Regions from separate parts of the Streptomyces sp. JN8 genome, predicted to be linked through region 2. Evidence: riboswitches for the same ligand, from Rfam matches in the RefSeq annotation. Region 2 holds a riboswitch; each other region holds the start of a gene.
What was found. Region 2 has a riboswitch for cobalamin ahead of ACY0MR_RS32350 (energy-coupling factor ABC transporter permease). Riboswitches for the same ligand answer to the same signal wherever they lie in the genome.
Positions count from the first base shown of each region.

Region 1: linked by a shared signal. The riboswitch ahead of ACY0MR_RS04395 (CbtB domain-containing protein) and the one ahead of ACY0MR_RS32350 (energy-coupling factor ABC transporter permease) in region 2 are both predicted to bind cobalamin.
Region 3: linked by a shared signal. The riboswitch ahead of ACY0MR_RS00870 (ABC transporter substrate-binding protein) and the one ahead of ACY0MR_RS32350 (energy-coupling factor ABC transporter permease) in region 2 are both predicted to bind cobalamin.
Region 4: linked by a shared signal. The riboswitch ahead of ACY0MR_RS03230 (CoA-acylating methylmalonate-semialdehyde dehydrogenase) and the one ahead of ACY0MR_RS32350 (energy-coupling factor ABC transporter permease) in region 2 are both predicted to bind cobalamin.

Region 1 is NZ_CM147852.1:1,043,427-1,045,613, forward strand. It holds gene ACY0MR_RS04390 (histidine phosphatase family protein) at 70-642, opposite strand; cobalamin riboswitch at 799-937, shown strand; gene ACY0MR_RS04395 (CbtB domain-containing protein) at 971-1,198, shown strand; gene ACY0MR_RS04400 (CbtA family protein) at 1,213-2,040, shown strand; gene ACY0MR_RS04405 (hypothetical protein) at 2,179-2,187, opposite strand, start outside.
Region 2 is NZ_CM147852.1:7,320,600-7,322,786, reverse strand. It holds gene ACY0MR_RS32355 (PTS-dependent dihydroxyacetone kinase phosphotransferase subunit DhaM) at 33-488, shown strand; cobalamin riboswitch at 597-803, shown strand; gene ACY0MR_RS32350 (energy-coupling factor ABC transporter permease) at 833-1,531, shown strand; gene ACY0MR_RS32345 (energy-coupling factor ABC transporter substrate-binding protein) at 1,528-2,019, shown strand; gene cbiQ (cobalt ECF transporter T component CbiQ) at 2,026-2,187, shown strand, end outside.
Region 3 is NZ_CM147852.1:176,110-178,296, forward strand. It holds gene ACY0MR_RS00865 (UBP-type zinc finger domain-containing protein) at 77-370, shown strand; cobalamin riboswitch at 1,142-1,345, shown strand; gene ACY0MR_RS00870 (ABC transporter substrate-binding protein) at 1,412-2,187, shown strand, end outside.
Region 4 is NZ_CM147852.1:728,941-731,127, forward strand. It holds gene ACY0MR_RS03230 (CoA-acylating methylmalonate-semialdehyde dehydrogenase) at 1-833, opposite strand, end outside; cobalamin riboswitch at 1,065-1,244, opposite strand; partial or broken gene ACY0MR_RS03235 (short-chain fatty acyl-CoA regulator family protein) at 1,343-1,762, opposite strand; partial or broken gene ACY0MR_RS03240 (phosphotyrosine protein phosphatase) at 1,750-1,866, shown strand; gene ACY0MR_RS03245 (hypothetical protein) at 1,987-2,187, opposite strand, start outside.

The sequences.
Region 1 (2,187 bases), 6.3 Mb from region 2:
TCCGCCGGGTGCTCGGGGGTGTCCTGTCGGTCGGGCCGGGCTCGCGGGGTCTGACCGACGGGACACCCCCTAGCCGGACCCGAGCGGCGTCCCGACGCTCAGGTTCCAGCGCCCGGCGCGCCCGCTCAGGTGAACGGCGGTCAGCGGACGGACGTCGAGCCTCCCGGCCGCCTCGTCGGGCGCCCCGAGGGCGTGCACCAGGGCGGCCCGGATCACGTCCGGTTCGGCGACGACCGTGACGCGCCCCGACTCCCCCCGCCGCGCGTCGAGCCAGGCACCGACCCGGAGTCGCAGCTCGCGCGCGGACTCCCCGCCGTGCGGCGCCGCCGTGGGGTCCGACAGCCAGACGCCGAGCGCCGCCTCCTCGGCGGCGGCGACGGCCGCCAGGGTCCGTCCCCGCCAGCGCCCCATGGCGCAGCCCGCGAGGGCGGACACCGCCTCGGCCGACAGGCCGAGGGCCTCCGCCGTCCCCCGGCAGCGCGCCGAGGGCGAGGAGTACGCGCGCGCGGACGCATCGACGGCGGAGGCCGCCGACTCGGCACGGGCCAGGCCCGCGGGGTCGAGCGGACGGTCGTCGTCGAACCCGACGTCGCGCGGGGCCCCGCTCGTGGCGGGGGAGATCAGCGTCAGCCGGACGGTCATCGGCGTCCTCGTCGGTCGGGTCCCGGGGCGCGCCCAGGGTAGCGCCGATCCCGGTGACCACCGTGTTCGGCCCGGGGCGCGGCCGGGGGCGTGCGAACGTGATTCAGGCCTCACGCCCTTGGCGGCACCCCCGGTGCGCGGTACGGTCGGGCGACATTTGAACAGCGTGACGACGGCGAGACGGAAGTCCGGTGGAAATCCGGCACGGTCGCGCCACTGTGAGCCGGGCGCCGCCCTCCTTCCGGAGGCGGTGCGACGGTGAGTCAGACCCGTGGACCGTCGTCCTGCACCACCGTCCGGGACGCGAGTTCCCGTAGGAGGTTCCACCATGGCCGAGGCTGCCCTCACCGCCGCCGCATCCGCCCCTTCCGTGGCCGTTCCGGCCCCGCTGCCCGTCCGGGCCGTCCTTCCCTGGGCGTTCTTCGTCGGCCTTCTCGCGCTGATCGCGCTGTACTTCGTGGGCGCCGAGCAGGGTGCCACCTCCCTGATCGCGGGCTCCGACGTGCACGAGTGGGTGCACGACGGACGCCACCTGCTCGGCTTCCCCTGCCACTGAGAGGCGATCCGCACATGCACGCCTCAACTGTCAGATCCCTGCTGGTCCGCGGCATGCTCGCGGGCCTGGTCGCCGGTCTCCTCGCCTTCGCCGTCGCCTACGTGGTGGGCGAGCCCCCGGTGAACGGCGCCATCGCCGTCGAGGAGGCCCAGGCGGCCCAGGAGGCGGACCCCGCCGCCGGGGCACACGCCGGCCACGGCGGCACGGGCGCCGCCGAGGTCGCGGAGGAAGAGGAGGAGGCGGTCAGCCGCCCCGTCCAGTCGACCTTCGGCCTGGCCACCGGCGTCCTCGTGTACGGGGTGGCGCTCGGCGGCATCGCCGCGCTCGCCTTCTCCTTCGCGCTCGGCCGGATCGGCCGGTTCAGCCCCCGGGCGACGGCGGCGCTCACCGCGGCGGCGGCGTTCACCACCGTCTACCTGGTGCCGTTCCTGAAGTACCCGGCGACCCCGCCGGCCGTCGGCAACCCGGACACGATCGGGAAGCGCACCACCCTGTTCTTCCTGATGATCCTGCTCAGCGTGCTGCTCGGGCTCGCCGCGGTGATCGCGGGCCGGCGGCTCGCACCGCGCCTGGGCAACTGGAACGCGACCCTGGCCGCCGCGGCCGGTTTCGTCGTCGTGACCGGTGTCGCCTTCGTGCTGCTGCCGGCCAACGACGACGCGGTCAAGGCGGGCTTCCCCGCCGCGCTGCTCTGGGAGTTCAGGCTGGCGTCGCTCGCGGTCCAGGCCGTCCTCTGGGCGGTGTTCGGGGTGGTCTTCGGCGTCCTCGCGCAGAAGGTCCTGGCCGGCCGGACCACCGCGGCCGGGACTCCCGCCGGGGCCGGGGCGCCGCTCCCCGGCTGACCCGTCCCGGACCGGACCCGGACCGCCCGCCCCGTACGCTCCGGCGTACGGGGCGGGCGCGCGTTCCGGGGTCGGACCAGGCGCCGCATCCGGCCGTGCGGGTCCTCGACCCGGCCGAACCGGGTCGCGGGGCACGGTTCAGGCCCG
Region 2 (2,187 bases):
GCGGCGGGAGCGGGACGGACGGTGTGGGTGGCGTGAGTCGTACCGACGGTGTGCGTGACGTGAGCGGGACCGGCGGCACGGGCCGCGGCCGCCCGGTCGGCATCGTGCTCGTGTCGCACAGCGCGGCCGTCGCGGCCTCCGTCGCCGAGCTGGCCCGCGGGCTCGCCGGGGGCGGCGACCTCGCCCCGATCGTGCCGGCCGGCGGGACCCCCGACGGCGGTCTCGGGACGAGTTCCGAGCTGATCTCCGAGGCGGCGAAGGCCGCCGACCGCGGCGCGGGGGTGGCGCTCCTCGTCGATCTGGGGAGTGCGGTGCTGACCGTGAAGGCCCTCCTCGCCGAGGGCGACGAACTGCCCGAGGGCGCCCGGCTCGTGGACGCGCCGTTCGTCGAGGGGGCGGTCGCCGCCTACGTCACCGCCGGCGCCGGCGGGGACCTGGACGCCGTGGCGGCCGCCGCTGCGGAGGCGTACGCGTACCGCAAGGACTGACGGAGGGAGCGCCCCCGCGGTCGTCCGGTGCCGCCCGGGCCGACTGCGGGGAGTGAGCGCGGGGCCGCGCCCGGTACCGGCCGTGTTGTGATCCAGCAGGTCAACGCACTAATGTCGCAGGGCCTTGGTGTACGGGAAACCGGTGCAGTACCGGTGCGGCCCTCGCCACTGTGATCGGGAGGTCCGGCTCCACCCCCGCGGGGAACGCCCTCGGGGAAGCCACTGGACCACGTCGGGAGACCGTCGTGGTGTGGGAAGGCGGAGTCGGACGGAATGACCGTCAGCCAGGAGACCGGCCAGGGTGCGTTGTCCATCCACGAGGTGCTGGAGAGGGTCTCCCAACCATGCATATAGCCGAGGGGTACCTACCCCCTGTGCACGCGGCCGCCTGGGGCGTCGCGTCCGCGCCGTTCGTCGTCCACGGGGTCCGCGCGCTGACCCGCGAGGTGCGGTCCAACCCGGAGTCCACGCTGCTGCTCGGCGCCGCCGGCGCCTTCACGTTCGTCCTGTCGGCACTCAAGTTGCCCTCGGTGACCGGCAGCTGCTCCCATCCGACCGGTACGGGTCTGGGAGCGATCCTGTTCAGGCCGCCGATCATGGCGGTCCTGGGGACCATCACCCTGCTGTTCCAGGCCCTGCTGCTCGCCCACGGCGGCCTGACCACGCTCGGCGCGAACGTCTTCTCGATGGCGATCGTCGGGCCGTGGGCGGGCTACGGCGCCTACGTGCTGCTGCGCCGGTTCGGCGCGCCGCTGATGGTCGCCGTGTTCTTCGGCGCGTTCGTCGCCGACCTGTCGACCTACTGTGTGACCAGCGTCCAGCTGGCGCTCGCCTTCCCGGACCCGGGCAGCGGCATCCCCGGCGCGCTCGCCAAGTTCGGCGGGATCTTCGCCGTGACGCAGATCCCGCTCGCCGTGAGCGAGGGCCTGCTCACCGTGCTGGTGATGCGCCTGCTCACCCAGTCCAGCAAGGGCGACCTGGTCCGGCTCGGCGTCCTCGCCGGGCGCACGTCGGAGCGACGCGAGGAGGCGGCCGCGCGATGAGCCGGAACGCGAAGATCAACACCCTGCTGCTGCTCGTCGTCGCCGCGCTCGCGGTGCTGCCGCTCGCCCTGGGGCTCGGCGACCACAAGGAGGAGCCCTTCGTCGGGGCGGACGCGGAGGCCGAGACCGCGATCACGGAGCTGCGGCCGGACTACGAACCGTGGTTCAGCCCGCTGTACGAACCCCCGTCCGGGGAGATCGAGTCCGCGCTGTTCGCCCTGCAGGCCGCCCTCGGCGCCGGCGTCCTGGCGTACTACTTCGGCCTGCGCCGCGGCCGTCGGCAGGGGGCGGCGCGAGTCGTCGCGGAGGGGTCCGGAACCGACGTGGCCGACGGGGCCGACGGGGCCGGGGCCGGTGCGGCCGACCTGCCCGGGGCCGGCGCACCCGGAGCCGCCGGAGCCTCCCGGGCCGCCACGACGGCGGCCGAGAGCGGTACCGGCGGAGGGCCGGCCGCCGGTGGAGGATCCGGCCGCGGACCGGGCGCGTAACCGCGGATGCTGCCGATCGACGCGGCGGCGCACAGCAGTCGCTGGCGCCGCCGCCATCCCGCCGAGAAGGCGTTCCTCGGCTTCGGTCTCACCCTGTGCGCGGTCGGCCTGCCGCCGTGGCCGGGCGCGCTGCTCGTGGCGGCGGCCACGCTCGCGGTGCTGCTCGGT
Region 3 (2,187 bases), 7.1 Mb from region 2:
GAATCGGGCGATGGACCGATCCGACGATGACGCACGACCCGACCGGCATCGCGACACACCCCGGCCTTCCTGGGCCGTGGCGTACGACGGGGGCCGCCCGGAGGGCGGGCGCGCCTGCGGCCATGCCGCGACCCTCCCCGTCGCGCCGGATCAGCCGGCCGATGCCTGCGCCGAGTGCCTTTCCTCGGGTGGGAGTTGGCGGCGGCTGCTCTGGTGCGCGACGTGCGGACACGTCGGTTGCTGTGACAGCTCGCCGGGGCGGCACGCGTACCGGCATCACGACAGGACCGGGCACCCGGTCGCGCTGACTCTGTCCGCGGACGAGGACTGGGCCTGGTGCTACGAGGACGAGGTCTACCTCGTCCGGTGAGCCGCCTGCGGACGGGAGCCGGGCGGGCGGGCGTGGCGTCCTCGGACGGCCGTACCCCGCCGCGTACGCCCGGGCGAGCCGGGGGGGGCCGCCCCGGCGCGATGCCGGTCGCCGAGGCGGCGCGAGCCGTCAGAAAGCCGGCCCCGGTGCCGGTACGGGCCCGGGCAGGGGCCCCGGGTTCGGGCCGGGCTCCGGGCGCGGATCGCCGGGCTGCGGGTCCGGACCGGGCTGCGGAGGAGCCGGGGGTACCGGGTCGGGCCCGCCGGGCGTGGGCACCGGGCCGGGGACCGGACCCGGCTGCGGGCCGGGACCTGGGCCGGGGGCCGGGGTGGGGTTCGGGGGCACCGGATCGGGCGGCGGAGTGCCCAGTTCCGTCGTCCCCGCGTGCCAGGGCTCGCGACCGGGGTCCGGCGGTGGCCCCGCCGGGCCGGGAGGGACGGGACGCGTGGGGGGCGCCAGTTCCGGATCCGACGGGTCCGGCAGATTCGGACGGCCGGTCCGTACGTCGCTTCCCATGATCACACCGCCTTACCGGGTAGGGAGGGATGCTGTTCTCCTCCCCCACTCGGCTGCCCGGAGAGATCCCGCTCATGCGCCCGCGAGGACAGGTGCACCCGGGCGGCGGCACGGGCGTGCGCAGGTACGCCCTCCGTTCGGCGACTGCCGGTTCGAGATCGAAAGGCCGGCCGTCCGCGGGCGAGAGCGGCGGCCGGACGGCCCTCAGCCGGCCTTCCCTCCGGCGGGCGGCTTGCCGGGTCCAAGATCGCCCTGTGGTAGTTTGCCCGGGCCAGTCGTACCCCTGTACGTATCGACACGGTATGTGCGCGGGTCAGGGAATCCGGTGGGAATCCGGAGCTGACGCGCAGCGGTGAGGGTGACGGGCGGAGCAGCGGCCACTGGGTCCCGACGGGCCCGGGAAGGCGTTCCGTCCGGACGACCCCGAGTCCGAAGACCTGCTGGCGCCCCGGACGGCGTGCCGTCGTCCGGGAAGCACCGTACGACAGGCTCCGCGCATGAGCCCTGACGCAGAGGACTCCTCCTGTGCCCCTCGCCCACCGTTCCCGTGCCGCCGTGCTGCTCGTGGCCGCTGCCGCCCTCGTCTCCGGCTGCGGCGACACCACCGGGGCGGCCAAGCCCGAGGCGAAGCAGGCGGGGCCCGGCCATCCGGTCCGTCTGGACAACTGCGGACAGCGGGTCGAGCTCGACCACGTCCCCCGCCGGGCCGTCGCCCTGGACCAGGGATCGGCCGAGATCCTGCTCTCCCTCGGTCTCGCCGACCGCATGGTGGGCACCGCCACCTGGACCGATCCGGTCCTCGGCGGGCTGGAGAAGGCGAACGCGACCGTGCCCCGGCTCGCCGACCGCTACCCCTCCTTCGAGAAGGTCCTCGACGTCGAACCGGACTTCGTCAGCGCGTCCTTCCTGTACACCCTCGGCAAGGGCGGCGTGGCCCCGCGGGAGCGGTTCACGAAGCTCGGCGTGCCCACCTACCTCTCCCCCGGCGACTGCGTCGGCAAGGACAACGGCGGCGGTGGCGACGGTGTGCGGACGAGGCCACTGACCATGGACACCGTGTACGGCGAGATCCGGGACCTCGCCCGCGTCTTCGGCGTGCCGGAGCGCGGGGAGAAGCTCATCGGCGAGCTCCGCGCCCGGGTCGGGAAGGCCACGGCCGGCGCGGACTTCGGCGACGCGTCCGTCCTCTACTGGTTCTCCGACTCCCAGGGACCGTACATGGCCGGCTGCTGCGGCGCTCCCGGCATCGTCAGCGGGGCGCTCGGCGTGAGGAACGTCTTCGACGACACGAAGGAGGAGTG
Region 4 (2,187 bases), 6.6 Mb from region 2:
GCGGAGCCGTAGCCGGCTCCGACGAGGGCTTCGGCGGCCTGGTCGAGGTCGGCGTCGGGCATCACGATCATGTGGTTCTTGGCTCCGCCGAAGCACTGGGCGCGCTTGCCGTGGGCGGCGGCGGTGGCGTAGACGTGCGCGGCGATCGGGGTGGAGCCGACGAAGCCCAGGGCCTGGACGCGGGGGTCCTCCAGGAGGGTGTCGACGGCCTCCTTGCCGCCGTTGACCACGTTCAGCACGCCGGGCGGGAGCCCGGCCTCCAGAAACAGCTCGGCGAGCCGCAGGGGTACGGAGGGGTCGCGCTCGGACGGCTTGAGGATGAAGGCGTTGCCGCAGGCCAGTGCGGGTGCGGCCTTCCACAGCGGGATCATCGCGGGGAAGTTGAAGGGCGTGATCCCGGCGACGACGCCGAGCGGGGCGCGCAGGGAGTGGACATCGATGCCGGTGCCCGCGTTGTCGGTGAACTCGCCCTTGAGGAGGTGCGGGATGCCGGCGGCGAACTCGACGACCTCCAGGCCGCGTTGCAGGTCGCCGTGGGCGTCGGCGACGGTCTTGCCGTGTTCGGCGGAGAGCAGCCGGGCGAGGGAGTCCCGCTCTCCTTCGACGAGTTGGAGGAAACGCAGCAGGACGCGGGCGCGGCGCTGCGGGTTCCACCGGCCCCACTCCTGCTGGGCCTCCTGCGCGTCGGCGATCGCCGCCTCGGTGTCGGCGCGTCCGGCCAGGGGCACCCTGGCCTGGACGGCGCCGGTGTTGGGGTCGTACACGTCGGCGAAGAGACCGGACGTGCCGGTGGCGTGCCTTCCGCCGATGAAGTGGGTGAGTTCGCGGACCATCGAAGCCTGCTCTCGTCAGGTGTGGATCCGAGGAAGGCGCGGCGAGGACCGCGAGGGCGGCACCGATCGGGGTGCGCGCACGCGGGTCCGTCCGCGGGACAGGGGAAGGCGGGGACGCCTTCGTCGAGTCACGAACGCGGGGACAGGGCCTCGGGGTTCGGGTACTCCGCCGGATCACCAGGGTCGTGGTCACGTACCGGTGCCATGCGTGTCTGCTCCATCCTCGTGGACAACACGGAACACCCCACGGCCGGTATCCTGACTCCCGGATCAGCGCATGCTCTCCGGCCTTCCCGACGGATGGTTTCCGTCAGTGGCCTGACCTGCTGGAAGAGCACACTCCCCGGTCACAGTGGCGGGACCGCGCCGGATTCACACCGGCTTCCCTGCACCGCGGGCTCGTCACGAACATATAGTTGGACGTCCTAGTAAGTCCACCCCCACCGGCGGCGCGGCGGCGGGATCCGGACGGCCGGCGGCGCCCTGGCCCCCGCCCCCTGACCGCCGGCTCAGGCCGAGGGGTCGGCGACGGGGTACGGGACGAAGGTGCTGGTGTCCTCGTCGATCAGGAGCGGACGCCCGAGGGGCGGAGCCGCACGCTGGGGGCAGTCGAGGCGCTCGCAGACGCGGCAGCCCATGCCGATCGGGGTGGCGGCGGCCGCGTTGGCGAGGTCGAGCCCGTCCGAGTACACGAGCCGGTGGGCGTGGCGGATCTCGCAGCCGAGTCCGATCGCGAAGGTCTTCCCGGGCTCGCCCCAGCCGCCCCGGTGCCGGGTGACGGCGCGGGCCGTCCACAGGTGGCGCTGCCCGTCGGGCATGGCGGCCATCTGGACGTGGATGCGGCCCGGCAAGGCGAAGGCCTCGTACACGTTCCACAGGGGGCAGGTGCCGCCGGAGCGGGAGAAGTGGAATCCGGTGGCGGCTCGACGACCCGGCCGGGCAGGGCGTCGAGGCCGTGCGGCCCATCCGTGACGAGATCAGGAGCCTCGTCGAAGGCCTGGTCGCCGACGTCGACGCCGGGCCGGGCGCCTGACCGCACGGCCTCTCCGGTCGTGCGCACCGACACCCGACGGGCCAGGCATCCGGCAGCGCGGACCGACACCCGACGGGCCAGGCGTCCGGCAGCGCGGACAGCCGGACGCGCGGCCGGCCGTCAGGCCGCGTCGCCTCCGGGCGCGAGCAGCCAGCGGCGGACCACCTGGAGACACACCGTCCCGCCGACCACGAGACGACGCCGCTCGTCCCGGGCCCGCCGGTCGAACTCCACGCGGTAGCCCTGGAGGCCGTCCAGGGAGCGGACGGTCGAGACGGTCACCCGGGCGACGACTCCGTCGGCGTCGTCCGTCACGTGCCA